Regions from separate parts of the Kitasatospora hibisci genome, predicted to be linked through region 2. Evidence: riboswitches for the same ligand, from Rfam matches in the RefSeq annotation. Region 2 holds a riboswitch; each other region holds the start of a gene.
What was found. Region 2 has a riboswitch for cobalamin ahead of metE (5-methyltetrahydropteroyltriglutamate--homocysteine S-methyltransferase). Riboswitches for the same ligand answer to the same signal wherever they lie in the genome.
Positions count from the first base shown of each region.

Region 1: linked by a shared signal. The riboswitch ahead of ACF9IK_RS10160 (cobalamin biosynthesis protein) and the one ahead of metE (5-methyltetrahydropteroyltriglutamate--homocysteine S-methyltransferase) in region 2 are both predicted to bind cobalamin.
Region 3: linked by a shared signal. The riboswitch ahead of ACF9IK_RS28680 (HoxN/HupN/NixA family nickel/cobalt transporter) and the one ahead of metE (5-methyltetrahydropteroyltriglutamate--homocysteine S-methyltransferase) in region 2 are both predicted to bind cobalamin.
Region 4: linked by a shared signal. The riboswitch ahead of ACF9IK_RS13300 (ribonucleoside-diphosphate reductase subunit alpha) and the one ahead of metE (5-methyltetrahydropteroyltriglutamate--homocysteine S-methyltransferase) in region 2 are both predicted to bind cobalamin.

Region 1 covers NZ_CP171642.1:2,380,408-2,387,593, forward strand. The annotation lists gene ACF9IK_RS10150 (alpha/beta hydrolase family protein) at 179-1,294, opposite strand; gene ACF9IK_RS10155 (XRE family transcriptional regulator) at 1,451-2,164, opposite strand; cobalamin riboswitch at 2,398-2,560, shown strand; gene ACF9IK_RS10160 (cobalamin biosynthesis protein) at 2,654-3,619, shown strand; gene ACF9IK_RS10165 (cobyric acid synthase) at 3,616-5,133, shown strand; gene ACF9IK_RS10170 (putative cobaltochelatase) at 5,126-7,186, shown strand, end outside.
Region 2 covers NZ_CP171642.1:8,189,446-8,196,631, forward strand. The annotation lists gene ACF9IK_RS35570 (MFS transporter) at 1-1,064, opposite strand, end outside; gene ACF9IK_RS35575 (ATP-binding protein) at 1,207-3,207, opposite strand; partial or broken gene ACF9IK_RS35580 (plasmid stabilization protein) at 3,843-4,122, shown strand; cobalamin riboswitch at 4,231-4,456, shown strand; gene metE (5-methyltetrahydropteroyltriglutamate--homocysteine S-methyltransferase) at 4,614-6,929, shown strand; gene ACF9IK_RS35590 (3-hydroxybutyryl-CoA dehydrogenase) at 7,093-7,186, opposite strand, start outside.
Region 3 covers NZ_CP171642.1:6,524,615-6,531,800, reverse strand. The annotation lists gene efp (elongation factor P) at 1-29, opposite strand, end outside; gene ACF9IK_RS28690 (M24 family metallopeptidase) at 114-1,220, opposite strand; gene rpmG (50S ribosomal protein L33) at 1,461-1,625, shown strand; gene ACF9IK_RS28680 (HoxN/HupN/NixA family nickel/cobalt transporter) at 1,693-2,856, opposite strand; cobalamin riboswitch at 2,890-3,084, opposite strand; gene ACF9IK_RS28675 (ArsR/SmtB family transcription factor) at 3,167-3,550, shown strand; gene ACF9IK_RS28670 (regulator) at 3,706-5,760, opposite strand; gene ACF9IK_RS28665 (Fpg/Nei family DNA glycosylase) at 5,820-6,629, opposite strand; gene ACF9IK_RS28660 (AAA family ATPase) at 6,744-7,186, opposite strand, start outside.
Region 4 covers NZ_CP171642.1:3,135,860-3,143,045, forward strand. The annotation lists gene ACF9IK_RS13285 (glycosyltransferase family 2 protein) at 316-1,734, shown strand; gene ACF9IK_RS13290 (glycoside hydrolase family 26 protein) at 1,731-2,795, shown strand; gene ACF9IK_RS13295 (glycosyltransferase family 39 protein) at 2,792-4,639, shown strand; cobalamin riboswitch at 4,717-4,843, shown strand; gene ACF9IK_RS13300 (ribonucleoside-diphosphate reductase subunit alpha) at 5,045-7,186, shown strand, end outside.

The sequences.
Region 1 (7,186 bases), 5.8 Mb from region 2:
CCGGCCATCTGTCACATCCGGTTCGCCTCCGGTACCGGTGGGCGGCGGCAGCGGGTCCACAAGATCGGGCAACAGGCCCCAAACCGCCTGGCCGAAACTGAATGACGTGACCACGCCAGGAAACCCTCCGGGGGTGCGACCGGGGAGGTGGGAGGGGGCGGACGGCCCTCCCGCGGCGTCAGAGCAGCGGGGTGAGCCAGCGGCGCAGCAGCTCCTCGTAGGCGCCCGGGTCGGCGTTCCAGAGCGCCGCGTGCTCGCCGTCCGGGACTGCCTGGAGGCTGACCACGTCGGGGCGCAGGGCCGCCAGGCGGGCGGCGGCCCTCCAGGGGGCGATCCGGTCGTCCGGGCTCTGCAGGACGAGGGTCGGCGCCCGCAGGTCGGCGCCGTCCGCGATCCGGGTGAAGCCGGCCAGGTCCACGCCGGTGCGGCCCTCGGCGGCCAGCGCGCCGAGGTCGGCGGCGGTGCCGCGGAAGCCGGCCCGGGCGGCGCCCCGGCGGGCGGAGGCGGGCAGGTCGAGCACCGGCGAGTCCAGCACGAGGCCGGCGATCGAGGAGGCCCAGGCGGACCGCGCGGCCACCTGCAGGGCGATGGTGGCCCCGACCGACCAGCCGTAGAGGACGATCCGGGCGGCGCCGTTGTCCAGCGCGAGCCGGACGGCCGCCTCGACGTCCCGCCACTCCGTCTCGCCGAAATGGCCGAGGCCGTCCGGGGAGGCGGGCGCGCCTGCGTCGCCGCGGTAGGTCACGACGAGGGCCGGCAGGGCGAGCCGGTCCAGGACCGGAAGCACCGGGAGGACCTGCTGGCGGTCCGCCTCCGGGCCGTGCACCAGGACGACCCAGGTGCCGCGCTTGCCGTCCAGGTACCAGGCCGGGAGGGCGCCCAGCTCGCCCTGGGCGGCGGTCTCGCCGTACGCCAGGCCGAGTGCCCCGATCGGGTCACCCAGGTACACCCGGGGGGTGAAGCGGACCTCGGTGCCGGCGGTCAGCGTGCCCCGGTCGGCCCGGACCAGGCGACGGGTGACGCCCCGGTCGTCCCGGTGCAGGATCTCGTCGACGACCGCGTGCCCGCCGCCGGCCCACTCGACGCCCCAGCGGCCGGGCCGGGCGCTCTCGGGGCCCGGGGTGAAGGTGACCCGGCCGGCCCCGAGGGCCTGCACGAGGACGGGACCGCCGGGCGCCTCGCGGGCAGCGGTCGGACGGACCATCCGCTCCGACGCCCGGCGGCCGATCACCAGCACGGCGACCCCGGTTCCGACGGCGGCGGCCGCCACGGCGGCCGCGGTTCCCCAACGCATATCGCTCCCCGCTCTGTCGGTCGCGGACTGGGCACTCTGTGCGCACCAGTCCACTCGCGGGGGCTGCGGGCGGCCACCGGACGCGGCCGTCCGGGTCATACCGGGAACCCCTGCGCGGTCGGGACCCGGGACGGGCGGCCGGTCAGAACCCGGCGGTCACACCGGGATGTCGGTCTGCCGGCGGCCGAGCAGCTCCCAGAACCGCTCGCCGACCGGCTGGTCCCCGGTGCCGGCGGCACCGGCCGCCGGCACCGGGGATCCCCAGCTGCCGGCGCCCCAGTGCGAGGAGACCTGGTACTCGCTCTGCAGCTCCGCCAGCACAGCGGCGAGGTCCTCCTCGTGCACCGGCACGATCCGGCCGATCGCACGGACGTGCGCCTGCCAGCGGCCGTCCACGCACTGCTTCAACCGCTGGTCCAGCTCCTCCCGACGGCCCGTCACCGCGACCAGCTCGCGCAGCCGCAGTCCGAGCACCTGGGCGAGCGCATGGGTCTGCGCCTCGTCGCCGTCCCAGCGGTCGGCCGCCTCGGCCTGCTGGTAGTGACGCAGCGCGATGCCGATCCGGCGGGCCGCAGCCTCCTGGTTGAGCTCCCGGGCCACCCGGAAGTCCCGCAGCCGGGCCGGGTGGGCGCCCATCAGCTGGGCGGGCGGGCACCAGAGCGCCCGGGCCAGGGCGATGAACTCCTCCTCGGTCGGACGCAGCTCGCCGCCCTCCCAGCCGAGCACGTGGGCCGGCAGCAACCGGACCCCGTGCGCGGCCATTGCACCGGCGACCTGCTCGGGGGTCAGTCCGAGGCCGGCGCGGTGCGCGCGGGCGGCCGCCGGGGAGAAGGGCACCGGCGGCAGGGCGGGTGGCTGTCTGCGTCGCATGCGCCGACCGTAGGGGTCCGGTCCACCGGCGCCCCAGCCGCCGAACGCACGAAGCGGGACTGGAGGTACCTCCAGGCGGATGGACGATCCCACAGCCTGTCATGCGCCTGCGGCGGTCGTGATCGGAGATAGCGACGTGGTCGGGAACGGTGAGGACGGGGGTGCGGCGGCGTGAGGCCGTGTGACCAACCCCTCCGCGACCTTGGTTGACTCGCGGTTCGGCCGCGTGATGGGATCCTTCAGCCAATACGGAGGCATGCAGAGGAAGCCGGTGCGAGTCCGGCGCGGTCCCGCCACTGTCACCGGGGAGCACGTCCGACACGATTGCCACGGCGGGCCGTCAGAAGCCGCTGGAAGGCGCGGGCGTGCGTTCGACCCGGAAGCCAGGAAACTCTCGCCCCCGGTACGTCGATCCAGGGCGCGGACCCTGAGTGAGGACACGCACGCGATGCAGGCTGCCCAGCCCCACCGAGACCTCCCCTGCCCGCCGTGCGCCCGCTGACCCGCGCCGCCGCCTTCGCCCTGGGCGCCGCCGCCGGCAGCCTCGCCGACGCCCGGTTCGCCGACCCGCGCCGCGGCCACCCGGTGGCGCTCTTCGGCAGCGCGGCCGGCCGCCTGGAACGCCGGATCTGGCGCGACGACCGAGGTGTCGGCGCCGCCTACACCGCGCTCTGCGTGGGCACCGTCACGGCCGCCGCGGCGGCCGCCGAGCGGCTGCTGGCCCGGCGCCCGGGCGGGCGGGCCGCGCTGGCCGCCGCCGCGACCTGGACGGTGCTCGGCGGCACCTCGCTCACCCGGGAGGCCCGGACCATCGGCCGCTCGCTCACCGCGGGAGACCTGACGGCGGCCCGGGCCCGGCTGCCGCACCTGTGCGGGCGCGACCCGAGCGCGCTGAACGAGCAGCAGGTGGCCCGCGCGGTCGTCGAGTCGGTCGCCGAGAACACCGCCGACGCCGTGGTGAACGCGCTGGTCTGGGGCGCCGTCGCGGGCACACCCGGGCTGCTGGCCTTCCGCGCCGTCAACACCCTGGACGCGATGGTCGGCCACCGCTCGCCGAGGCACACCCGGTTCGGCTGGGCCTCGGCCCGGCTGGACGACGTGGCGGGCTGGCCGGGTGCCCGGCTGACCGCACTGCTCGCCGTGGCCGCCGCGCCCGAGCCCCGGACCGCCTGGCGGGTCTGGCGCCGGGACGGCTCCGCGCACCCCAGCCCCAACGCGGGCCAGGCCGAGGCGGCCTTCGCCGGCGCCCTCGGCGTCCGCCTGGGAGGGACGCTCAACTACGGCGACCGGGTCGAGCACCGGCCGGTCCTCGGTGCGGAGCTGCGGCCGGTCGGGGTGGACGACATCGAACGGGCCTGCCTGCTCTCCCGGCGGGTGGGCGGGCTGGCCCTGGGTACGACGGTCGCGGGGCACCTGCTGCTCCGGGCGGTCCTGGGCAGGAGGGGAAGGGCATGAGCAACGCGCTGCTGGTCGCCGGGACGACCTCGGACGCGGGCAAGAGCGTGGTCACCGCGGGCATCTGCCGCTGGCTGGCCCGGCAGGGCGTCAGCGTCGCGCCGTTCAAGGCGCAGAACATGTCGCTGAACTCGTTCGTCACCGCCGACGGCGCCGAGATCGGCCGGGCCCAGGCGATGCAGGCGCAGGCGGCCCGGGTGGAGCCCGAGGCGGCGATGAACCCGGTGCTGCTCAAGCCCGGCGCGGACGGCCGCAGCCAGGTGGTGCTGCTGGGCCGCCCGGTGGCCGAGGTCGGCGCGCTGGACTACCGCGAGCGCAAGCCCGTGCTGCTGGAGCGGGCCCTGGAGTGCCTGGCCGACCTGCGCCGCCGCTACGACGTGGTGGTCTGCGAGGGCGCCGGCTCGCCGGCCGAGATCAACCTGCGGGACCGGGACATCGCCAACATGGGCCTGGCCACCGCCGCCGGGCTCCCGGTCGTCGTGGTCGGGGACATCGACCGCGGCGGCGTGTTCGCGGCGATGTACGGGACGCTGGCGCTGCTCTCCGCGCAGGACCAGCGCCACGTGGCCGGCTGGTTCGTCAACAAGTTCCGCGGTGACGCACGGCTGCTCGCCCCCGGGCTGGAGATGCTGCGCGAGCTGACCGGCCGTCCGGTGCTCGGCACGCTGCCGATGCTGTCGGGGCTCTGGCTGGACGCCGAGGACTCGCTCGACCTCACCACCGTGGTGGACCGCGCCGAGGGCCGCGGGCCGGTGGGCCGGGACGTGCTGCGGGTGGCGGTGGTGCGCTTCCCCCGGCTCTCCAACTTCACCGACGTGGACGCGCTGGCCCAGGAGCCGGGCGTGCTGGTCCGCTGGGCCACCCGACCGGAGGAGCTGGCCGACGCCGACCTGGTGGTGCTGCCGGGCACCCGGGCCACCGTCGCCGACCTGGCCTGGCTGCGCGGGCGCGGGCTGGAGCCGGCCCTCCGGGCGCGGGCCGCGGCCGGGCTGCCGGTGCTCGGCGTCTGCGGCGGCTACCAGATGCTCGCGCGCGGGATCGTCGACGGGGTCGAGTCCCGGGCCGGCGCGGTGGACGGACTCGGCCTGCTGCCGACGCACGTCCGGTTCGGCGCCGAGAAGGTGCTCGGCAGGCCGGTCGGCGAGGCCTACGGGCAGCGGGTGGAGGGGTACGAGATCCACCACGGAGTGGTGACCGTCGAAGGGGGCGCGCCCTTCCTGGACGGCTGCCGGGTGGGCGCGGTCTGGGGCACCACCTGGCACGGCGCGCTGGAGAACGACGGCTTCCGGCGAGCCCTGCTGGGCGAGGTGGCCGCCGCCGCCGGCCGGGACTTCGTCCCCGCCCCGGACACCTCCTTCGCCGCCGCGCGCGAGGCCCGGCTCGACCGGCTGGGCGACCTGATCGAGGAGCACGCGGACACCGACGCGCTGTGGAAGCTGATCGAGGGCGGGGTGCCGGCCGCGGGCGCGCTGCCGTTCCTGCCGCCCGGGGCCCCCTTGGAGAATCATGAGTGACGTCCGCTACCCGTTCACCGCGATCGTCGGCATGGCCGACCTGCGGCTCGGGCTGCTGCTCAACGCCGTCTCCCCGGCCGTCGGCGGGGTGCTGGTGCGCGGCGAGAAGGGCACCGCCAAGTCGACCATGGTGCGCGCGCTGGCCGGCCTGCTGCCGTCCATCGCCACCGTCGACGGCTGCCGCTTCGCCTGCGACCCGGCCGCACCGGACCCGCAGTGCCCGGACGGCGCGCACGACGGCGCGCACGCGTCGGCACGCGCGGCCCGGCTGGTCGAACTGCCGGTCGGCGTCTCCGAGGACCGGATCGTAGGCTCGCTGGACCTGGAGCGGGCGCTGGCCGAGGGCGTCAAAGCGTACGAGCCGGGACTGCTCGCCCAGGCCCACCGCGGCGTGCTCTACATCGACGAGGTCAACCTGCTCCAGGACCACGTGGTGGACCTGCTGCTGGACGCCGCCGCGATGGGCCGCTCCTACGTCGAGCGCGAGGGCGTCTCGGTTCGGCACGCCGCGCGGTTCCTGCTGGTCGGCACGATGAACCCGGAGGAGGGCGAGCTGCGGCCGCAGCTGCTCGACCGGTTCGGCCTGACCGTGGAGATCGCGGCCACCCGGGAGCCGTCCGAGCGGGCCGAGGTGGTCCGCCGCCGGCTCGGCTACGACGCCGACCCGGCCGGCTTCGCCGCGCGGTTCGCCGCGGACGAGCGGGAGCTCGCCGAGCGGATCACCGCGGCCCGGGAGCTGCTGCCCGAGGTCGAGCTGACCGACCGGGCGCTGCGCCAGATCACCGCGGTCTGCGCCGCGTTCGAGGTGGACGGGCTGCGCGCGGACATCGTCATGGCGCGGACCGCCGTCGCGCTGGCCGCCTGGGCGGGGCGCACCGAGGTGCTGGAGGAGGACGTCCGCAAGGCCGCGCAGCTGGCGCTGCCGCACCGGCGCCGGCGCAACCCCTTCGACGCGCCCGGCCTGGACGAGGAGCAGTTGGACCGGACCCTCGCGGAGCACGCCGGACCGGAGGAGCCCGAGGAGCCGGCGGCGGAGGACCCGCGGCCGGAGGGCCCCGGCGACGGCGGGCCCGGGGACGACGGCCCCGAGCCGGACGGCGACGGCCCGGGCGACGGCCCGGACGGCGGCGGGGGCGGCGCGCCCGAACCGGCCGGCCCGCCCGCCCCGACCGGCACCGACGCACCCGCGCCCGGGCCCGAGGAGGCCCAGCAGCAGCCGGTGCCGGTCCAGCCGCCCGCGCCCGGGCGGGAGACCGCCCCGGTGGCGGCCGGCGAACCGTACCGGACCAGGCTGTTCAAGGTGGACGGCACCGGGCGGGGCGCCCAGGGCCGTCGCTCCCCCGCCGAGACCGACGGCGGCCACACCATCCGCGCTCGGCGCCCGCAGGGCCGGCTCGCCCGGCTGCACCTGAGCGCCACCCTGCAGGCCGCCGCGCCGCACCAGGTGGCACGCGGGCGGACCTCGCGCGCGCTGCTGCTGGCCAAGGACGACTTCCGGGAGCAGGTCCGCCAGGGCCGGGAGTCCAACCTGGTGCTGTTCGTGGTGGACGCCTCGGGCTCGATGGCGGCCAGGCAGCGGATGACGGCCGTCAAGGGCGCGGTGCTCTCGCTGCTGATGGACGCCTACCAGCGCCGCGACAAGATCGGCATGATCACCTTCCGCGGCGCGGGCGCCGAGCTGGCCCTGCCCCCCACCTCCTCCGTCGAGGTCGGCGCGGCCCGCCTGGAGTCGCTGCCCACCGGCGGCCGGACCCCGCTGGCGGCCGGGCTGCTGCGGGCGCACGAGGTGCTGCGGGTCGAGCGGATGCGCGACCCCCACCGCCGGCCGCTGCTGGTCGTGGTGACCGACGGCCGGGCCACCGGCGCGCCGGACGCGGTGGCCCGGTCGCACCGGGCGGCCGCGCTGCTGGCCGCCCAGGGCGTGACCGGTGTGGTGCTGGACTGCGAGGCCGGTCCGGTCCGGCTCGGCCTGGCCCGAACCCTGGCGGCGCGGCTCGGCGCCTCCGCCGTGACCCTGGACGAGCTGCGCGCCGAGGGCGTCGCCTCGCTCGTC
Region 2 (7,186 bases):
CGCGGTGCCACGGCGGCGCCGAGCATGTTGGCCGCGGCGAGCGGGAGTTGGCCCGCGCCGGTGGCCAGCGGACCGGATCCGAGGACCTGTTGCTGGTAGAGCGGCAGGAAGAAGAACAGGGCGATCCACACCGACCCCAGCAGCGCCATCAGCAGGTTGCCCGTGGCCACCCGGCCGGTGGCGAGCAGCCGCGGCGGTATCAGGGCGTTCGGCCGGCGGCGCTCGATGAGTGCGAAGGCCGTGAGCAGGGCGACGGCGGCGCCCAGGGCCCCGACCACCCCGCCGTCGCTCCAGCCGGCTCCGCGGGCGGTGGTCAGGCCCCAGACCAGGCAGGTCAGGGCGAGGGTGACGGTGGCGGTGCCCGGCAGGTCGAACCGCCCGGACGCCCGCCCGGCCTTCAGCCCAAACTTCAGCCCGGACACGGGCTCGTCCACCGGTCCGGCCACGCGTCCGGCCACGTGCCCGGCTTCCGGCGGAACGAGGGCGGCCACGGCGGCCAGGACCAGTGCCGACCCGAGCGCGACCGAGTGGAAGATCGCCGGCCATCCCCATGCCTGGGTCAGCACACCGCCCAGCAGCACGCCGGCCGCGCCTCCCGCGCCGGAGACCGCTCCCCACACTCCGAGGGCCTTGCCACGCCCGGGGCCGGTGGGGAACTGCTCCATCGCCAGGGCCAGAGCGGCCGGGACGATGGCCGCCGCGGCGAGGCCCTGGACGGACCGGGCGGCGATCAGCAGACCCGCGGCGGCGGCCAGCCCCGCCACCAGCGAGGCCGCCGCGAACAGTGCGAGCCCGGCGATCAGCACCCGGCGGCGGCCGAGCAGGTCGGCCGCCCGTCCGCCGGCCAGCAGCAGCGCCCCGAACGCCAGGCCGTAGGCGTTGACCACCCAGGTGGTCGAGCCGTCCGAGAGGCCGACCCCGGCCCGGATCTGGGGCAGCGCCACGTTCACGATCGAGGTGGCGAGCATGACGGTGAACTGGGCCGCGGCGAGGGCCGCGAGCGCCGCTCCCGGTCGGTGAGCCCGGCCTGCCGCCGGCTCGGTCTGCGTGCGTGCAACGTTCATGGCGCACAGACTCGTTCGGGACGCTGTCCACTTGCCAGGCCCGGAGGGGCCGAGGACCGTCCACCACTGTCCGCAGCTGTCCACCCGCGCCGGGCCACGCCGGTGCGCGGCCCGCACCGCTCCGGAAGGCGGGCACGCGTCCTCAGCGGGTGCCGTGCAGCTCCTGCTCCCACAGCGCTTCGCAGAGCAGGTCCAGCCCCTGTCGCAGGTGGCGCCGGTAGGTGCCGTACGGGAGGCTCAGGCGGCGGGCCGCGGCCTCCTGGGTGGGCGCGCCGGAGAAGTAGCCCGCCGTCACGGCGTCCCGGGCGCGGACACCGCGCGGGTCGCGGCCGAGGTCGTCCACGGTCCGGCGCAGCAGCTCGCGCAACACCTCGACGGGCTCCTCGAAGTCGGCCGCCAGACGGGCGCGCATGAGGGAGCAGGCGGCGAAGGCGCCCGGATCGCGCCAGTGGGCCAGGGCCTCGCGCACGGCCTGGTCGAACGCGCCGCGCGAGACACCCGACGGCCCGGCCTGGACGGGCACGGCGGTGGCCGCGATGAAGTGGCGCAGCCACGTCTCGACGGGCACCTGCCGCCAGTCGACGCCGAACACGCCGTACGTGTGATCGCCGACCCGCGGGCGGGCGCCGGTGTCGGCGAGGCTGCCCTTGACGCGCGCGGCCCACGTCTCCGCGTCCCGCCAGACGGCGAAGCCGAAGGCGCGTCCACGGGCGCGGGCGGACTCCGCCTGGGCGCGGGAACTGCTCAGGTCGATGACGCGCGAGGGTATCTGGTAGCGCTCGGGGTAGACCGTGAAGCGGCTGACGCCGATGTGCTCGCCGGGCCGTACCGGCGCGGTGGCGTCGGTGTACGCCCAGGCGGCCGCCACGACCGGATCGGTGGCCAGATCCTCCGGGTCGGCGGGGGCGGGCAGCGCGAGGCGGGCGGTGAACGCCACGATCCGGCCGGTGCTCACCAGGCGGTAGACGCTGAAGGCCTGCGGCTGGCGCGCCGCCCAGTAGCGGACCAGCTCCGCGGAGGCCGGACCCTCGGTCTCCGCGGCCATGCGCAGCACGACGTCGAGGTCGTCCGGGGTGAGGGGCCGGTCGTGCACCTCGTCCTCGCGGGACCAGGTGCGCAGCCGCGCCACGATCTCCCCCTCGCGGAAGAGGTAGAAGAGTTCGTCGGTGACGGTCCAGACCCGCTCCTCGGGTGCCTCGCGCAGAAGTCGCAGGTACTCTTCGGCGAGTCGGTGGCGCATCGTCACGAAGGCGTTGGGGGCCCGCCAGCGCAGGTCGGCGGCCAGCGTCTCGCGCGCGGCGTCGTGCGGATGGAGGCCCCGGTGGGTGGACTCCATGAAGGGCAGGTCCCGGAGCCAGGCGAAGAGCGGGTGGGCCTCCTCGTCGGGCAGGACGGCGGCGAGCAGTTCCTCCGAGGTCGAGTAGGCCTGGGCCGCCACCTCCAGGGCGCGGCGGTGGGCCGCGCTCGGCACCTCGCCGATCAGGCCGGAGAGGAGGGTGCGCAGGACGTCGGCCGAGGGGGCCCAGACGTCCTCCCGGTTCCAGTCGGCCGTCCTCGCGGCGGCCGCGAGGGAGAGGGCCAGCGGGTTGCCGCCTGCAAAGCGCAGCACCCGCTCACGGAGTTGGGGGAGGACCTGAGCCGTGGTCAGCAGGCTCCGGGCCTGCTCCTCGGTGAACGGCTCCAGTTCGCGGACGGCCAGCAGCCCGGCCCAGGCGGGGTCGGCGGTCCACTGGGGTTGCGGGGCGAGGCGGCCGGCCAGGACCACCAGGGTGTCGTCGGCGGCGCGGGGCAGGAACCGTTGCCACAGCCAGCTCTCCAGCCACTGGCAGTGCTCGAAGGAGTCGACCAGCAGGACCGTCCCGGGCACGTCCAGGAACGGGGCGGCGCTCCGTTCGAAGTCGGCCGGGTCCCGGCTCACGAAGCGGCCGTCCAGTTCGAGGAGGAGCCGTCCCGCCGTCCGGGCGTCGTCCGCCAGGCGGCGCAGCAGCGTCGACTTGCCGATGCCGCCCGGCCCGAACACGTAGAACGCGAACGGCGCGTGCGGATCACCGGACAGGGCCTGCGCGAACTGCCCGAGCTCCGCGTCCCGGCCGATGAAGGCCTGGACGCGTGCGCTGCTCAGTCTCTCCCGGACGGACGCCATGACGGCTCCTCTCCCCATCTCTCGGTACCGGACCGGCCCTGCGGTCCGGAGGGCGGGGTGACAGGGCGTCGGTGCCGGTGAACGGTGTTGAACGGCGGGCGGTGCCCGGCGGGGGTACGGCCTCGGTGGGGGTGGGCCGTCCGACCGGCCCGGGGAACCGGCGCCCGTGCTCTCAGGCCGGCGGTAAGCGACGAGGCCGGCGGACCGCGGCGCCGTGCACGGCCTGCGGACGGCGGCGCACCACGTTCCGCGCTGTGACCGGACAGCCGATTCGCACTCTGGGCAACGCTTGTCGGCTCCTACGTCGGGACGGCCGAGGAGGTCCACGCCCAGGACGGCCCGCGGCCGGCCCACCCGTGGAATTTGTCGTGGGCACTATAACTGAAGCCCCGTCGGCACCGGACCCGGCCGACCGGGCCCCGGGTGGTTCGCCTTCGCCCGTTCCGCCTCGGCGTTCGTCGTGCGGTCGGGGGCAGCGGGACGGGCAACCGCAGGAGGAGGGCACATTCGGCCGGGCCTTCCGCCCCGATCGAACCGGGGGACGAGAGCCTTCGGGAGGCGAACGACGAGAGAGCCGGCGAGGAGGAGCCACGCCTGCCGGTTCGAACGGGAAGCGTGAGCGTCGGTACGAGCGCATCAAGGAGAGCGCGAAGGACCGTGGTGAGAGCGAGAAGCGCGCGAAGGAGATCGCGGCCCGGACCGTGAACAAGGAGCGCGCCCGGCACGGTGAGTCGAGGACTGCCAGCCGCTCCTCGACCAAGGACATGTCGTCGTCGCGGCGCGGTGGTCTGCGTTCGCACTCGGGCTCGCAGGGGGCCGACGTACGACCGGCTGTACAACGAGGCCAAGCAGCGCAACATCGAGGTTCGTTCGAAGATGAACAAGAAGCAGCTCGCCGACGCCCCGGGGCGCTGAAAGCCGGCACGCACCCCGGAGGCCCCGTCCGACCTGTCCTGAGGTCGGCCCCGTCCCGGTATCCGGACGATTTACGCGGTTCAGTGTTCAGCTCCCGCCGTCCTGCCCCTAAGCTGGCCGTGCAGCTGGTTCGCCCTGTCCGCCAGGCAGGCGCGTCGCAAGAGGGAACCCGGTGGGAATCCGGGACTGCCCCGCAGCGGTGAGTGGGAACGACCGCCGTCATACGCACTGGGCCCCGGTCGGGTCTGGGAAGCGACGGCCAGTAGGTGTCCGCCCTGGAACCAGGGCGGCCGTGCCCACGAGTCCGAAGACCTGCCACTGCCCGCGCGCGACCGTTCGCGCGCGGCAATCCGGTGACCTCGTGGGCGGGTCGGCGTGCGTACCAGGCGGAGCAGTACCCGCGTGCGGGGCGTCCGCCCGGTTCGTCATCCCTTCGCGCCTTCGTGCCGTCATCGGGCACCGGAGGAACCAGGCTCGCGAAGGAGAGTCCCTTGACAGCGAAGTCCGCAGCCGCGGCGACCGTGGCCACCGTGTTCGGATACCCCCGCCAGGGCCGGCGCCGGGAACTGAAGAAGGCGATCGAGGGGTACTGGAAGGGCGCGGTCACCGCCGGGGCGCTGCTGGCCACCGCCTCCGACCTGCGCCGGGAGAACTGGGCGCAGCTCGCCGAGGCGGGGGTCGAGGAGGTCCCGACCGGCGACTTCTCGCTCTACGACCACATGCTGGACGCGACGCTCGCCGTCGGTGCGATCCCGGCCCGGCACCGGGCCGCGGTCGAAGCCGACCCGCTGGACGGCTACTTCGCCATGGCGCGCGGCACCCAGGACGTCGCGCCGCTCGAGATGACGAAGTGGTTCGACACCAACTACCACTACCTCGTTCCCGAGTTGGGCCCCGACACGGTGTTCGCCGCGAACCCGGCCAAGGCGGTCGCCGAGCTGCGCGAGGCCCTCGTCCTCGGCCACGCCGCCCGGCCGGTGCTGATCGGCCCGGTCACCTACCTGCTGCTCGCCAAGCCGGCACCCGGCGTCGCGGCCGACTTCCAGCCCGTCACCCTGCTGGACCGGCTGCTGCCCGTCTACGCCGAGCTGCTCGCCCACCTGCGCGCGGCGGGGGCCGAATGGGTCCAGCTGGACGAGCCCGCGCTCGTCCAGGACCGCGCTCCGGCCGAGCTGAACGCCGCCGCCCGCGCCTATCGCGAGCTGGGCGGCCTCACCGACCGGCCGAAGCTGCTCGTCGCGAGCTACTTCGACCGCCTCGGCGAGTCGCTTCCCGTCCTGGCCAAGGCCCCCGTGGAGGGTCTGGCGCTGGACTTCACCGGCCCGGCGGCCGCCAACCTGGGCGATCTTGCGGCCGTCGGGGGGCTGTCCGGCAAGCGACTGGTCGCGGGGGTCGTCGACGGCCGGAACATCTGGATCAACGACCTCGGGAAGTCGCTGGCCACCCTGGCGACGCTGTTCGGCCTCGCCGAGCGGGTCGACGTCGCGCCGTCCTGCTCCCTGCTGCACGTGCCGATCGACGCCGGCCTGGAACGCGACGTCGACCCGCAGATCGCCCGCTGGCTCGCCTTCGCCAAGCAGAAGGCGGCCGAGGTCGCCCTGCTGGCCCGCGGCCTGCGGGAGGGCACCGGCGCGATCACCGCCGAGCTCGCCGCCAACCGCGCCGACCTGGCCTCCCGCGCCACCTCGCCCATCACCCGTGACCCGGCCGTGCGCACCCGCACGGCCGCCGTCACCGAGGCCGACGCCCGGCGCGCCCAGGCCTACCCGCAGCGCGCCGAGGCCCAGCGCGCCCGGCTCGGCCTGCCGCTGCTGCCGACCACCACCATCGGCTCGTTCCCGCAGACCACCGAACTGCGCGTCGCCCGCGCCGACCTGACCGCCGGCCGGATCGATGCGGCCGCCTACCGGGAACGGATGGAGGCCGAGGTCCGCGAGGTCATCGCCTACCAGGAGAAGGCCGGCCTGGACGTCCTGGTCCACGGCGAGCCCGAACGCAACGACATGGTCCAGTACTTCGCCGAGCAGCTCACCGGCTACCTCGCCACCCGGCACGGCTGGGTCCAGTCCTACGGCACCCGGTACGTGCGACCGCCGGTCCTCGCCGGCGACATCTCCCGCCCCCACCCGATGACCGTCGACTGGTTCCGCTACGCCCAGGGCCTGACCGACCGTCCGGTCAAGGGCATGCTCACCGGGCCGGTCACCATGCTCGCCTGGTCCTTCGTCCGCGACGACCAGCCGCTCGCCGACACCGCCCGCCAGGTCGCCCTCGCCCTGCGCGACGAGGTGGCCGACCTGGAGGCCGCCGGCGCCGCGGTCGTCCAGGTCGACGAGCCGGCCCTGCGCGAGACCCTGCCGCTGCGGTCCGCCGCCCGCCCGGCGTACCTGGCCTGGGCGACCGAGGCGTTCCGCCTCGCCACCTCCGGCGTCCGCGTCGACACCCAGATCCACACCCACATGTGCTACGCCGAGTTCGGCGCGATCATGACGGCGATCGACGACCTCGACGCGGACGTCATCTCCCTGGAGGCCACCCGCTCCCACATGGAGGTCGCCGGCGAGCTCGCGGAGGCGGGGTACCCGCGCGAGGTCGGACCGGGTGTCTGGGACATCCACTCCCCGCGCGTCCCGAGCATCGACGAGGCCGTCTCCCTGCTGCGCGCCGGCCTCGCCGCCATCCCGGCCGAGCGGTTGTGGGTCAACCCCGACTGCGGCCTGAAGACCCGCGGCTGGCCGGAGACCCGTGCCTCCCTGGACAGCCTGGTCGGCGCCGCCCGCCGCCTGCGGGAGGAACTGGCGGACTGACCCGCGGACGGACCCGACCGGGCACCGCACGCGCGCGGTGCCCGGTCGGCGCCTGTCCGAGCCGCCCGGGCACCACGACGCCCCGGAGAGCGCGGGGGGCGCGCCCTCCAGGGCGTCGTGGTGCCGATGGCGGTGGCCGGCGGCGGGAGGTGCGGACGGACCGTCACGCCGGCGGGTGGACGTGGATGTGGAAGCCGCGGCCGGTCTTGCGGCCGAGCAGTCCGGCCTCGACCATGCGGGAGAGCAGCGGCGGGGGC
Region 3 (7,186 bases), 1.7 Mb from region 2:
CCGTTCTTGAGATCGTTCGTGGAAGCCACGGGCGCACTTACTCCTGGATATAGCTGTCAAGGAACCAAGGGGTGCGTCCTGCCGCCTGCGGCAGCCTCCCGGGCTGCCGCGGGTCACAGGGCGAGGAGCTCCTTGGTGGTGATGGTGAGCAGCTCGGGCCCGCCCTCTTCGAGGGGACGGACGACGAGCGTGTCCTCGATCCGGACGCCGCCCCTGCCTGGGAGATGGACCCCCGGGCCGACGGTGACCGGTACGCGGCTGTCCAGTTTACCCATGTCCGAGGGACCGAGGCGCGGCGCCTCCCGGATCTCCAGCCCGATGCCGTGGCCGACGGGGTGCGGCGAGCCCTCGGTGTGCCCGGCGGCCTGCAGGATCTCCCGTGCGGCCTGGTCGGGTACGTACTGCTCGACGCCCGGCCCGAGCGCCTCCCGCCCGGCCCGCTGGGCGCGGAACACCAGCCGGTGCAGCTCCACCTGCCAGGGTGCGGGGGCGGCGCCGATCACGAAGGTCCGGGCGGTGGAGACACCGTACCCGCGGTACCGCGCGCCCAGCACCACGGTCAGGAAGTCACCCTCCTCCACCCGCCGGTCGGTGGGCTGGTGGGCCTGCTGCCCGGAGTGGCTGCCGGTGCCGACCGACACCGGGAAGGCCGCGCGGTCCGCACCGTGGTCGATCATCCGGCGCTCCAGCTCCATCGCCAGGTGCCGCTCGGTGCGGCCGACCAGGATCGACTCCAGCAGCTCGCCGAGCGCCTGGTCGGCGATCTCGGCCGCGATCCGCAGGTCGGCGATCTCGTGCTCGTCCTTCACCACCCGCAGCCGTTCGACCGCCTGCGCGAGGTCGGCCAGCCGGACCCCCTCGGCCAGTCCGGCCACCGCGCGGTGCCGGCTGACGGTGAGGTCGTGCTCCTCCACCGCGAGGTCCGTCACCCGCAGCTTCGCCGCGGCGGCGGCGGCCGCCAGCACGGTGTCCGCCCCGGCCGCCACCGGCATCCGGGTCACGTCCTCCACGATCAGGTGCTCACCGGCGTCGTCGGGCGGCAGGTCGTCCGGCAGCGCCAGCAGCGCCCGCTCCCGGGTGAGCAGCAGCGTCGCGCCGCACGGCGGGCACCCGGTCAGGTACCGCACGTTCGCCGCGCGGGTGATCAGCGCCGCGTCGGCCCCGGTCGCACTGCAGTGCTCCCTCAGCCGCTCCCGCCGGCCCGCGTACGCATCAGACATGGGTCGAGCCTACGGAGGCCCACCCCGATCCGCCCGCCGAGCGCCCCCACCCGAGGCCCGGCCCGCGGCGCTCCCCCACCGCGCTCCCACCTCGCTCCCGGGAATGGGCGGGCCGGAGCTCGCGTTGTGATGCGACGCATGAAAACGACTCCCATTTCGGTGTGCGGCCTCCGGCCGGCGCCGAAGCGGCCACCCCGGAGCGGCGACCCGCCGAACCGGCCGACCCCAGGAGGACCACCCATGGCCCGCAGCGAACTGCGCCCGATCATCAAGCTCAGGTCCACGGCCGGGACCGGCTACACCTACGTGGCCCGCAAGAGCAGCCGCAACGACCCGGACCGGCTGGTGCTGCGCAAGTACGACCCCGTCGTGCGCCGGCACGTCGACTTCCGCGAGGAGCGCTGACCCGCTGAGCGTGACGGAGCCTCCCCGGGGTCCCGGGGAGGCTCCGTCACATTCGGGCGCCGGCCGCCTACCGCGCCGCCTCCGGGGCGGCGGGGGCGTCCTCGGCCGGCCCGGCACCCGGCTTCACCGGCTGCGGGCTCCACTTCTGCTCGACCCCGGCGATCCGCCAGTACCCGATCGCCGCCGCCCAGACCACCACGAACAGCCCGACGATCGCGTAGCCGACGTTGTCCAGCGAGATGTCCGCGATCCAGCCGCTCACCGGGTCTGTGAGGTCCAGCTTCTCGTGGAGCACCCCGACCAGCTCGATGGTGCCGATGATGAAGGCGACCGCGATCGACAGGCCGGTGATGGTCAGGTTGTAGTACACCTTGCGCACCGGGTTGGAGAACGCCCACTGGTACGCGAAGTTCATGAACGTCCCGTCCAGCGTGTCGAACAGGCTCATCCCCGCCGCGAAGAGCAGTGGCAGACAGGCGATCGCGTACCAGGGAAGCCCGGAGGCCGCACCCGAGCCGGCCATCACCATCAGGGTCACCTCGGTCGCGGTGTCGAAGCCGAGACCGAGCACCATGCCGACCGGGAACATCTGGCCCGGCCGGGTGATCGAGCGGGTCGCGCGGTTCAGGATGCGGGCCAGGAAGCCACGCGCGTTGAGGTGCTCCTCCAGCTCCGCCTCGTCGAACCGACCGGCCCGCATCGAGCGGAACACCTTGAGGATGCCGAACAGCGCGACCAGGTTGAGCGCACCGATCAGGTAGAGGAAGGCGCCGGAGGCGGAGGTGCCGACCATGCCCAGCCACTGGTGGGTGGTGGAATCGTCGTCCATCAGCGTGTCGGCCAGCTGCGCGCCGCCCGCCACCAGGGCGGCCATCAGGACCACCATCGAGGAGTGCCCGAGGGCGAACCAGAAGCCGACCGAGACCGGCCGCTTGCCGTCCGCCATCAGCTTGCGGGTGGTGTTGTCGATGACCGCGATGTGGTCGGCGTCGAAGGCGTGCCGCATGCCGAGGGTGTAGGCGGTGATGCCCAGGCCCACCCCGAAGACCTGGGTGCCGACCTCGTACTTCTCGGGGGCGACCAGGAAGACGAGCGTCCCGAAGGCCACCACGTGCATGGCCAGGATCACCCCCATCAGCCCGGCCGTGCGGACGGTGTCCTCGCGGCGCCACCGGAAGGTCGGCAGGACGGACGGCGCCGCCGGAGCAGCGGCGGTTTCGGGCAGGGTCATCCTGGGATCACGCTCCAGCACCTCGTGGAATGACGTTCGTGAGATGCCGTGGCCGGTCTCCTGGCTGACGGGGCTTCCGTACCCGCCTTCCCAGGCGCGCGAGGCACCCAGTGGCGTCATGGGGTACGGACGATTCCCCCCGATCACAGTGGCGAGGGCCGCTCCGGACTCCGGACCCCTGAGGGTCCGTCACCGGTCTTCCCGAGCACCACGGCGGGCAACACCGTAGGGGGCCCGCGCACATCCTTGCAAGGCTGCGCACCTGCGCAGGTGTCAAGGATCACAGGGCCGGGGCTGCAAGAATGTCCGTATGCATCTCGTACCGGCCGACCGCGCGGGCCACCGCACCATCGACGGACACCGGGTCTGCGAGGCCATCGCCGCGATCGGCGACACCGGGCACGTCCGGTCCTGGGCCGAGCGGTTCTCGCTGCTCGCCGACCCCGGACGGCTCGCCCTGCTGCTCGCTCTCCACCGCGCCGGGCCACTCGCCGTCACCGACCTCGCGGTTGCCACCGGCATGCGCGACCCCGCCGTCTCCCAGGCACTGCGGCTCCTGAGGACGGCCGGCGTCGTCACCGGAGACAAGGACGGACGCGTCGTGCGCTACCGGCTCGTGGACGACGCCATGCGCCCCCTCCTCAACACCTGCGCCGCCGCCCACGACACCCCCACCGCCACCGCAGCCGGCTGAGGGTTTCCCCGGGCGCCGTCGCGCGCCCGTGAGCTCGGCGACCCGCTACCGCGCCGACCAGGTCGACCAGCGAACTGAGCGCAGACCCACCGAGGGCGTCGTGCGGTCGGCCTCAGCGCACACTCCCCCGTCCGCACCGGCGAACACCACCCTCATCACGTTCCGCCCCTCCCGATATGCGCTTCCTCGTCTCCGAGCTCGCCGAGTCGGGAGCGGCTGCGCTCGGCCAGGCCGCTGTCGCCCGATTCCTCGGCCAGGGTCACGAGCAGCCTCAACGCCTCGGCCTCCTTCAGTCGCTGGCCGAGGGCAAGCGCCCGCCGACCGGCCTCCGCCGCCAGGGCGGCGGCCTCGTCCAGCAGCCCCAGCGCCCGGCGGGCACACGCCCCCACCAGCGCGAGCCGCATCAGCATCGGGCCGTCGTCCTCCGCCTCGGCCAGCTCGGTCGCCTCGTCCAGGACGGCCACCGCCTGCTCAGGGCGGCCGACCGCGATCAACGCCTGTGCGAGGTTGTAGCCCTGTACGACCACACCGTGCGCGTCGCCCTCGTTCTCCGCCCGGGCCAGGGTGAACAGCTCGACGGCCCGCTCCGGGCGCCCGTCGGCCAGGCAGAGCAGGCCCTCCGTCTCGTGAAGCACGCCCACCAGGCGGGGGTCGACCACCAGCGGCACCAGCTCCGACGCGGCCACCAGCTGCTCGATCGCCCGCGGGAAGTCCCGAAGCTCGTAGTGGGCCCGAGCGAGCTGGTTGCGCATCCGGACCACGGCGTCCGGACGTTCGTCCCGCTGGGCCGAGTCGACGCCGAGCCGGTGGGTCTCGACCCAGTCGTCGTAGTGCTTACCACCGTGGTAGAGCGGCCAGAGCGACTCGCAGAGCCGCCAGACGTCGCCGTGCCTGCCCTGCTCACCGGCCGCCCGGACCACCTCACGCAGGTTGGCCCGCTCGGTTCGCAGCCAGTCCAGCGCCGCCGCGCCGGACGTGAACGCCGGCAGCCCTTCCCCGGCCGGCTCCTGCAGCCGCAGCCGCGATCCGAGTACCGCGACGTCCGCCAGGAACGCCCGGCCCCGGTAGTACTCGACCACGCGGGCGAACAACCCGGAACGCTCCGGAAGCTCTCGGACCCGCTCATACGCGTGGCGCCGGACCAGGTCGTGGGCGCGGTAGTGCTCGTCCGGGCCCTCGTCCACCACATCGTCCAGGAGGTGCGCGGAGCGCAGCTCGGCCAGGCCTTGGTCCACCTGCTCGATCCCCGCGGCTGCGGCAAGTTCGGCCGAGACCAGCGGGCCGGGATTCACCCCGATCAGGTGGTAGAGCTCCCGGGTGGTCCGGGGCAGCCGCCGGTAGACCGAGTCCAGGACGCCGTCGACACCGCCCTCCTCATTACTGAACGATGACAACCCACGCTCCCGGTCGGACAGTTCGGCCAACACCTGGCCCACACCCAGACGGCCGCGGTCGAGTAGCTGGAACCCGACCGCGTTAAGCGCCAGCGGCAGACCGCCGCACTGCTCGACCAGTTCCCTGAGCTCCTGCTCGCTGCCCCGCTCAGGCCCGAGCCAGCGCCGAACCAACGCGGCGCCGGCCGTGGTACCCAGCGGCGCCAGATCCAGCACCTCGGCCCCGTCCAGGCGCAGACCCGGGAGGCGCCGGCGGCCGGCGACCACCACCAACCCGGCGGACGGGAAGAGGGTCCGTACCTCGGCGGCCCGCTCGACGTTGTCCAGGAAGAGCAGGACGTGACGCTCGGCCGTGACCGTCCGGTACAGCGCGGCCCGCTCCTCAAGGGTGTCCGGCACCCGCTCCACCGCGAACGCCCGCAGGAACCCGCCCAGCACAGCCCCGAGATCGACCTCGCCGTCGTGGCGGTGGGCCGCGAGGTCGGCGTAGAGGTCACCGTCCGGGAAGTGCACGCCGTACCGATGGACGAACTGGGCGATCAGCTCCGTCTTCCCGACGCCGCCGAGCCCGGTGAAGGCCACCACGGCCGGCCCGCCGTCCGCGGCCCTGCCCAGCGCCGCCACGAGCGCGGAAAGCTCGCCTTCCCGGTTGACGAAGACCGGGCGTGGCTTGCGCACCTGGTGCGGCGTCGCGGGCTGCGCGCCGGACGGCACGTGCAGCTCGACGTTGTGCCCCTGCACCACGTATCCGTGCACCGTGCCTGACATGGTGTTGGCCGTCTCGTACGCGTCCATCCGCCCCGCTGCTCCCTCCACGCCGTCCCCCAGCGTACGGCGGATCCTGGGCCGGCATCATGACAACGGGGAACGCCCTGCTACGTCTGCTGGCAGCGGGGGCACCAGAAGAGGTTGCGGGACGCGTGTTCCTCGGTGCGGACGTCGGTGCCGCAGATCAGGCAGGGCATGGCGGCCCGGCGGTAGACGTAGACCTCGCCGCCGTGGTCGTCCACCCGCGGGGGGCGGCCCATCGCCTCGGGGGTGTGCTCGGGGCGGACGGTGTCGATCCGGCCCGCACCGACGCCCTCGTGCATCAGGGCGACCAGGTCGGCCCAGACCGCGTCCCACTCGGCGCGGGTGAGGTCGCGGCCGGCCCGGTGCGGGTTGATGCCGTGGCGGAACAGCACCTCGGCCCGGTAGACGTTGCCGACACCGGCCAGCACCTTCTGGTCCATCAGCAGCGCCGCGACCGTCGTCCGGCTACCCGATATCCGCCGCCAGGCGGCGTCCGGGTCCGCGTCGGTGCGCAGCGGGTCCGGCCCGAGCCGGGCGGCGACGGCGGCCTTCTCGGCGCCGGTGATCAACGCGCAGGTGTTGGGGCCGCGCAGGTCGGCGTAGGCGTCGCCGTTCGCCAGCCGCAGCCGGACCAGGCCGACCGGCTCGGGCGCGGCGCCCTCGCCGAAGGTGAGGCCGCCGTAGAGGCCGAGGTGGATGTGCACCCAGGCACCGCCCTCGAAGCCGAGGAAGAGGTGCTTGCCGGTGGCCTCGGCCCCGGTCAGCACCTGCCCGTCGACCAGCGCGGCGCCGTCGGCGAACCGACCCTGGGGGCTGGAGGCGCGGACAGGGCGGCCGCCGAAGGCCGTGCTGCTCTCGGCGGCGAGGCGGTGGATGATGTGGCCTTCCGGCACGGGCGTCAGCTCCCCGGGGTGGTCGATGAGGACGCGTCCATCATCGCAGCCGGCACCGACACCGCCGCGGCCCCGGGACGGCCCCGGCGCCGAGACAGCCCCGCACAGGAGGCCTCAGCGGACCGGGATGCCCATCAGTCGGGCCAGGATCGCCCGGTCCAGCTCGGCCGCGGTGGCGGCGACGTCCAGGTGGGAGTTGTCGATGATCGGCAGCCCGGAGTTGTACCAGCCGGCCATCCGCCCGTGGATCCGGGCCACCTCCTCGTCGCCGAGCCGGCGGTTGCCGCTGCGCCGGGCGTTGCGGCTGAGCACCGAGTCCAGGCTGGGCAGCAGCACGACCGGGATCATGCCGGGCCCGATGTGGCGCTTCCAGCCGCCGAGGCCGATGGCCGGGCGGTCGGGGAAGACGGCGTCGTCGATGATGCAGGAGATGCCGTTGGCGAGGTAGTTGCGGCAGGCGAAGCCGCAGGTGCGGCGGGCCAGCCGGTACTGCGCCTCGGAGGCGCTGTTCCAGCCGGACTGCGGGTTGGCGAAACCCGACTGCACCCACTCCCGGA
Region 4 (7,186 bases), 5.1 Mb from region 2:
AGAGGAGGGTGGGAGGCCGCCGGAGCCGGTCCCGTACGATCCTGAGGTCCCTGTGGCCGCCCGCTGAACGGCCTTGGGCGGATTTGGACCACTTCAATACGGTTTCCGGGGGAGAGCGACTTGACTGTCACCGAGAGTGCGCAGCTCGCGGGCAGCAGGAGGGCGGCCGCCTCACGCCGCAGGAGCCGGCCGGACCCGAGCGCCCGGGTCCAGCGCGGACTGCTGCCGCAGCCGCCGGACGGCGCGGAGAAGTACTCCTACACCCGCAGCCACCTCTGGGTGCTCACCTGTTTCTCCCTCGTCAGTTTCGGCTCCATGGTGGCCAGCGAGATCGGCCTGGTCGGCGCCACCCCGTGGTTCTGGGCCTTCGTCCCGTTCCTGGCCTTCACGATCGTCTACTACCTGATATCCCGTTGGGTGCACGGCTTCAACGAGAGCTTCGACCTGAAGGCGCACCGCGCGCTGGTGAAGGCCTGGCGCCCGGAGCGGTACCCCACGGTCGACGTCTTCCTCCCGGTCGCGGGCGAACCGATCGAGGTGCTGCACAACACCTGGACCCACGTCGCCAAGCTGCGCGACCAGTACCCGGGCGAGGTCACCCCTTACGTCCTGGACGACAGCGACAGCCCCGAACTCGCGCAGATGGCCGTCGACTTCGAGTTCGTCTACGGCACCCGGAACAACCGCGGGTGGTTCAAGAAGGCCGGCAACCTCCAGTTCGGATTCCGCAACTCCGACAGCGACTACATCCTCATCCTCGACGCCGACTTCGCGCCCCGGGCCGATCTGCTCGACGAACTGCTCCCCTACATGGAGAACGATCCCGAGCTGGGGATCGTTCAGTCCCCGCAGTACTTCCGCATCCTCGACTCCCAGAACTGGATCGAGCGCGGCGCCGGCGCCGTCCAGGAGCTCTTCTACCGGACGGTCCAGGTCTCCCGGCAACGCAACGACGGCGCGATCTGCGTCGGGAGCTGCGCCGTCTACCGGCGGGCCGCCCTGGAGCAGAACGGCGGCACCACGCTGATCGAGCACTCCGAGGACGTCCACACCGGGTTCGACCTGCGCCGGCTGGGCTGGAACCTGCACTACGTGCCGGTCGCCCTGGCGGCCGGGGTCTGCCCCGACAACGTGGGCGGCTTCTTCAACCAGCAGTACCGCTGGTGCACCGGCTCGATGAGCCTGCTGGGCAGCAGGAAGTTCTGGAGCACCAAGCTCCGCCCGATCACCCGGATGTGCTACATGTCCGGCTTCTTCTACTACATCCACACGGCGCTGTTCACCGTCATCTCCCCGCTGGTACCGATCGTGCTGCTGGTCACGCGGCCCGACCTGATCCGGTGGGAGAACACGGTGCTGGTGGTCCCGGGCCTGGTGTACGCGACGCTCATCTTCCCGCTCTGGCACCGCAACCCCTACCGGCTGGAGGCCTGGGCCGCCCGGATGATGTACGGCTGGGCCCACGTCTTCGCCATCTGGGACATCCTGCGCCGCAACCGGATGGCCTGGCAGCCGACCGGCTCCAGCGGCGCCCGGAAGAACAAGACCCGCCGGTTCTGGATCGGGGTGATCGCCTGGGGCGGCGGGACCGCCCTGGCCTGGGTCGGTTTCGGGATCTGGCGCATGCTCACCATGGGCGCGCTCAACTTCTCGCTGGTGCTCGCGTCCGGCCTCTTCTACGCCGTCATCGTGGGCCGCGTCCTGGTCCAGCCGCGCCCCACGGAAGCCGTGTGATCACCGTGTCCGCCCACCGCCGCCGGGCCGGCCGCCGCCCGCTCGCCCTGATCGCCGTACTGACCGCCGGCCTGCTGCTGACCACCGCCTGCGGACCCGAGGACCCGGGCTTCGCCGTCCCCGAGTCCGTGGCCGCGGAGGCGGCCGGCCCCGGGACCGCCGCCGACGCCGCCCCGGGCGGCCGGAAGCCGGCCCCCGCCGACGTCCCGTACGACGTCACGCCGCTGCTCAGGCCGAGCCGCAAGTACCTGGGGACGGCGCTGGACGACGTCCCCGCGAAGATGGACCCGCTGAGCAGCTTCACCGCCATGATCGGCAAGCAGCCGAACGTCGTGGAGTACTACGCGAGCTGGGGCGACGGCTTCGACACCGCCGGCGTCCGCCGGATCTACGAGGCAGGGGCGCTGCCGTTCATGGCCTGGGAGCCGCACTCCCCCTCGATGGCGGCGATCGCGGCCGGCGAGACCGACGACTACGTCAAGGGCGTGGCCAAGGCGGCCGCCAAGCTCAACCTGCCCATCGCCATCAGCATCGCGCACGAGATGAACGGCGACTGGTACCCGTGGGGCCGGCAGGCCGCCAGCGCCGCCGACTTCGTCGGCGCCTGGCGCCGGATCCACGACATCTTCGACCGGGCCGGCGCGACCAACGTGATCTGGGTCTGGAGCCCGAACATCACCGTCCCGGCGCCCAACACCCGGCTCGCGCCGTACTACCCCGGAGACACCTACGTGGACTGGGCCGGTATGACCGGCTACTTCACCCTCACCGGCCCGAAGACCTTCGACACGCTCTACGGCGCGACCATGGCGGAGATCCGCGCCTTCTGCAAGAAGCCGTTCTTCATCAGCGAGACCGCCTCCCAGCAGGGGAAGCGCCAGCGTGCCGACATCGACCAGCTCTTCACCGGGATCGAGGCGCACGACGACATCATCGGGTTCGTCTGGTTCAACATGGTGAAACGGGCGGACTGGCGCATCGAGACCTCCCCGCCGTCGCTCGCGGACTACAAGCAGCGCGTGTCCGATCCTCGCTACGGCTTCGACATCCGGAACCCATGATGCCCTCAGAGACCGACTCCCCCTGGTTCATCCCGCACACCCCGGTCCGGACGGAGACGGGGGAGGACACCGCGCAGGCCGGGAACGGGGCGCACGGCCCCGGGCACCCGGACGAGCCGGCCCGGATCCCCGGACCGGCGTACCCGGACGAGCCGGCCTACCGGCAGGACGCCGGGTACCCCGACGCGCCGGAGCACCCCGATGCCGCGGCGTACCCGCAGGACGCCGGGTACCCGGACGGGTCCGCGCACCCCGAGGACGGCCCGGCGCCCGCCGACCCGCGGTTCCACCCGTCCGACGGCCCGCCCGTGGAACTGGCCCCGTACACCATCCCGCCCGTCCCCGTGACCGGCTGGGACCCGGCGTCCAGCCCCCGGCGGCGCTGGATCGGCCGAGCCCTGCTCTTCGGCGTGCTGGCCGTCCAGGCGGCGCTCTCGCTGCGCCTGCTCGGCGCCGCGCACCCCGACGAGGCCATCGCCATGATCGTCGGCCGCCAGGAGCTGGACCACCTGTTCGACGGCGTCCCGATGACGACCGACCTGGTCGACCGCATCCCCGGCGCGCCCTGGCTCTACCCGCCGCTGGCCGGCGCCGCCGCGAACGCGAGCGGGATCTTCGGGGCCCGGGTGGTCAGCCTGGTCCTGGCCCTGGTCACCACCGTCCTCGCCTACTCGCTGACCCGTCGGCTCTTCAACGAGCGCGTGGCCATCTGCGGCGCCGCCGCGTACGCCGTCGTGCAGTCCACCGTGGTGGTCGGCTTCTACGCCGCCCCGGACGCCCTCGCGATCGCCCTGGTCGCGGTCGCCGCCTGGATCGTCGTCCGGACCGCCCGCGCCCCGGTGGCCCTGGTGCTGCTGGCCGCGCCGGTGGCGGCCCTGGCGGTCGCCGCGGAGTACGCCGCCGTGGTCGCGCTGCCCGCCGTGCTCGCCCTCACGGTGCTCTCCGCCTCGGCCCGGAAGGGCCGCGGCCCGGCCGCCCTCCGGGCGCTGCTCCTGGCCGTCGGCACCGTCGGACTGCTGCTGCCGTTCGGCCTGCTGGACGACGTCGCGTCCTGGTCGCCCACGCAGGGCCACGAGGCCCGGTCGGTCGGCTCGGTCCTGCTCTCCGCGGCCCGGTGGAGCGGCCTGTTCACGCTGCTCGCCTGCGCCGGGGCAGCCGCCTACGTACGGCGCGAGCGGATGTACGAGTCGCCCGAGGACGACGAGATCACGGCCACCCGGCTGCGCCGGGCCGCGCTGAGCACCACCCTGTGCGGGACGGCGCTGCTGATCCCGGTCCTGTACGCCTGCCTGGGCACCCCGGGCGTGATGTTCCGGCACCTCGGGTTCGGCATGCTCTTCGCCGCGCCGCTGGCCGGCGTGGGCATCACCAGGCTGGTCGGCGCGCACTTCCGCAACCCCCAGCTGGGGATCCTGGTGTGGGTGGTGCTGCTCGCCCTCGGACTGGAGCAGGCGTCCCTGCGGTACCAGGACGGTCCCGACTCCGGCCGGCTGCTCAGCGTGCTGCGCCTGCACGCCCAGCCGCACGGCCGCTACCTCACCGAGGTCGAGGGGCTGCCGGAGTACTACCTGGGCAGCGTCAGCAAGCCCGACCAGTGGTTCTCGGCCCGCCGGGGCACCGAGTACCAGGACCGGGCCGGCGTGGTGCACCGCGGCGACGACGGCACGGTCACCGCCGTCCGGGACGGCTGGTTCAACCTGGTCGTCCTCGACAGCACCGCGCCGAGCGCCATGAACCGGGCTCTCACGGACGCTCTCGGGGCCGGCGGGCACTACCGCCTGATCGCCCAGTTCAGCTCCCCGACCGGCGATTCCGGCACGTACAAAGTGTTCCTCAGGTACTGAGCGCGACGGGCCCACAACTCGGGCCCGGCGACACGCCCGCCACTACATATGGGGCCGTCATACTCAGCCGCCACTAGATGTATGCTCGTCCCTGCTGTCGACGCAGGGGAACCCGGTGGGAATCCGGGACTGCCCCGCAGCGGTGTGCGGGCGGCTCCAGCCGAGCCCGCGAGTCCGAGTACCTGCCGACGGTGTGCCGGTCGCCCTCCCCGCAGAGGCCTTCAGCACCAGTAGTACGTCCGGGCCTCGCGGGCGGGCCGGGGATGACACCGTCGCGCGACGCCGTCCGGCTGCCGCGCCGTGCTCCCCTGCCCCGAACGGCCCGGTGATTCGATCCACCGCCGCCGATCGCCGCCAGGAGAGAGCGCCTTGACCACCGCTGCCTCAGCCACCCTGCCCGCCCAGGTGTCCAGCTCCGCCACCGCCGACCCGACGGTCTCCGACCCGGGCGGCGCTCTGCTGCGGGTGCTGACCGACCGCAGCGCCGACCTCCCGCAGGTGGACCCCGGCCATGTCGCCGCCGCCGCGCTGCGCGGCCGGCACGCCGGTTCGGACTTCGCCGAGCTGCGCGGGCTGGCCGTGGACGCCGCAGCGTCGATGATCGCCGAGGACCCGCAGTACTCGAAGCTCGCCGCCCGGCTGCTCGCGCTGGAGATCGTCGACGAGGCCGCGACCCAGGGCGTGGTCTCCTTCTCCACCTCGATCGCGGTCGGCCACGCCGAGGGCCTGATCGGCGACACCACCGCCGCCCTCGTCGCCAAGCACGCCGATGCCCTCGACGGGCTGATCGACCCGCAGGGTGACGACCGCTTCGAGTACTTCGGCCTGCGCACCGTGCAGTCCCGCTACCTGCTGCGCCACCCGATCACCCGCAAGGTCGTCGAGACCCCGCAGCACTTCCTGCTCCGCGTCGCCTGTGGCCTGGCGGTCGGCGACGACGAGCAGTCGGTGCGCGAGGTGGCCGAGCTGTACCGCCTGATGAGCCGGCTGGAGTACCTGACCTCCTCGCCGACCCTCTTCAACTCGGGCACCCGGCACCCGCAGATGTCGAGCTGCTACCTGCTGGACTCGCCGCTCGACAACCTGGACTCGATCTACTCCCGGTACGCCCAGATCGCCCGCCTCTCCAAGCACGCCGGCGGCATCGGCCTCTCCTACTCGCGGATCCGCTCGCGCGGCAGCCTGATCCGGGGCACCAACGGCAAGTCCAACGGCATCGTCCCGTTCCTGCGCACCCTCGACTCCTCGGTCGCCGCCGTCAACCAGGGCGGCCGCCGCAAGGGCGCGGCCTGCGTCTACCTGGAGACCTGGCACGCGGACATCGAGGAGTTCCTGGAGCTGCGCGACAACACCGGTGAGGAGGCGCGCCGGACCCACAACCTGAACCTGGCGCACTGGATCCCGGACGAGTTCATGCGCCGGGTCAACGCGAACGAGGACTGGTCGCTGTTCTCCCCGGCCGACGTGCCGGAGCTGGTCGACCTCTGGGGCGAGGACTTCGACGAGGCCTACCGCAAGGCCGAGCTGGCCGGCAAGGCCGTCCGCACCATCCCCGCGCAGACCCTCTACGCCCGGATGATGCGCACCCTGGCGCAGACCGGCAACGGCTGGATGACCTTCAAGGACGCCTCCAACCGCGCCGCCAACCAGACCGCGCTGCCCGGCCGCACCGTGCACTCCTCCAACCTCTGCACGGAGATCCTGGAGGTCACGGACGACTCCGAGACCGCCGTCTGCAACCTCGGCTCGGTCAACCTCGGCGCCCACGTGGCCGAGGGCGCCACCGCCACCGACCTGATCGGCGCGATGGACTGGGAGCGGCTGGACGCCACCGTGCGCACCGCCGTGACCTTCCTCGACCGCGTGGTGGACATCAACTTCTACCCGACCGTCGAGGCCGGGACGTCGAACTCCCGCTGGCGGCCGGTCGGCCTCGGCGTGATGGGCCTCCAGGACGTCTTCTTCAAGCTGCGGATCGACTTCGACTCCGCCGAGGCGAAGGCCCTCTCCACGCTGATCGCCGAGCGGATCATGCTCACCGCGTACGAGCGCTCCGCCGACCTGGCCGAGCAGCTGGGCCGCCACGAGGCGTACGGCGAGACCCGCGCCGCCCGCGGCGAGCTGCACATCGACCACTTCCCGTCGGCCGCCCCGCAGTGGGCCGACCGCTGGGCCGCGCTGCGCACCCGGATCGCCGAGACCGGCCTGCGCAACTCGCTGCTGCTGGCCATCGCGCCGACCGCCACGATCGCCTCGATCGCCGGCGTCTACGAGTGCATCGAGCCGCAGGTGTCCAACCTGTTCAAGCGCGAGACCCTGTCGGGCGAGTTCCTGCAGGTCAACCCGTACCTGGTGCGCGAGCTCAAGGAGCTGGGCGTCTGGGACCAGCAGACCCGAGACGCGCTGCGCGACGCCAACGGCTCGGTCCAGGAGCTCAACTGGCTGCCGGCCGAGGTCCGTTCGCTGTACCGGACGGCCTGGGAGCTGCCGCAGCGCGCGCTGATCGACCTGGCCGCGGCGCGCATGCCGTACCTCGACCAGAGCCAG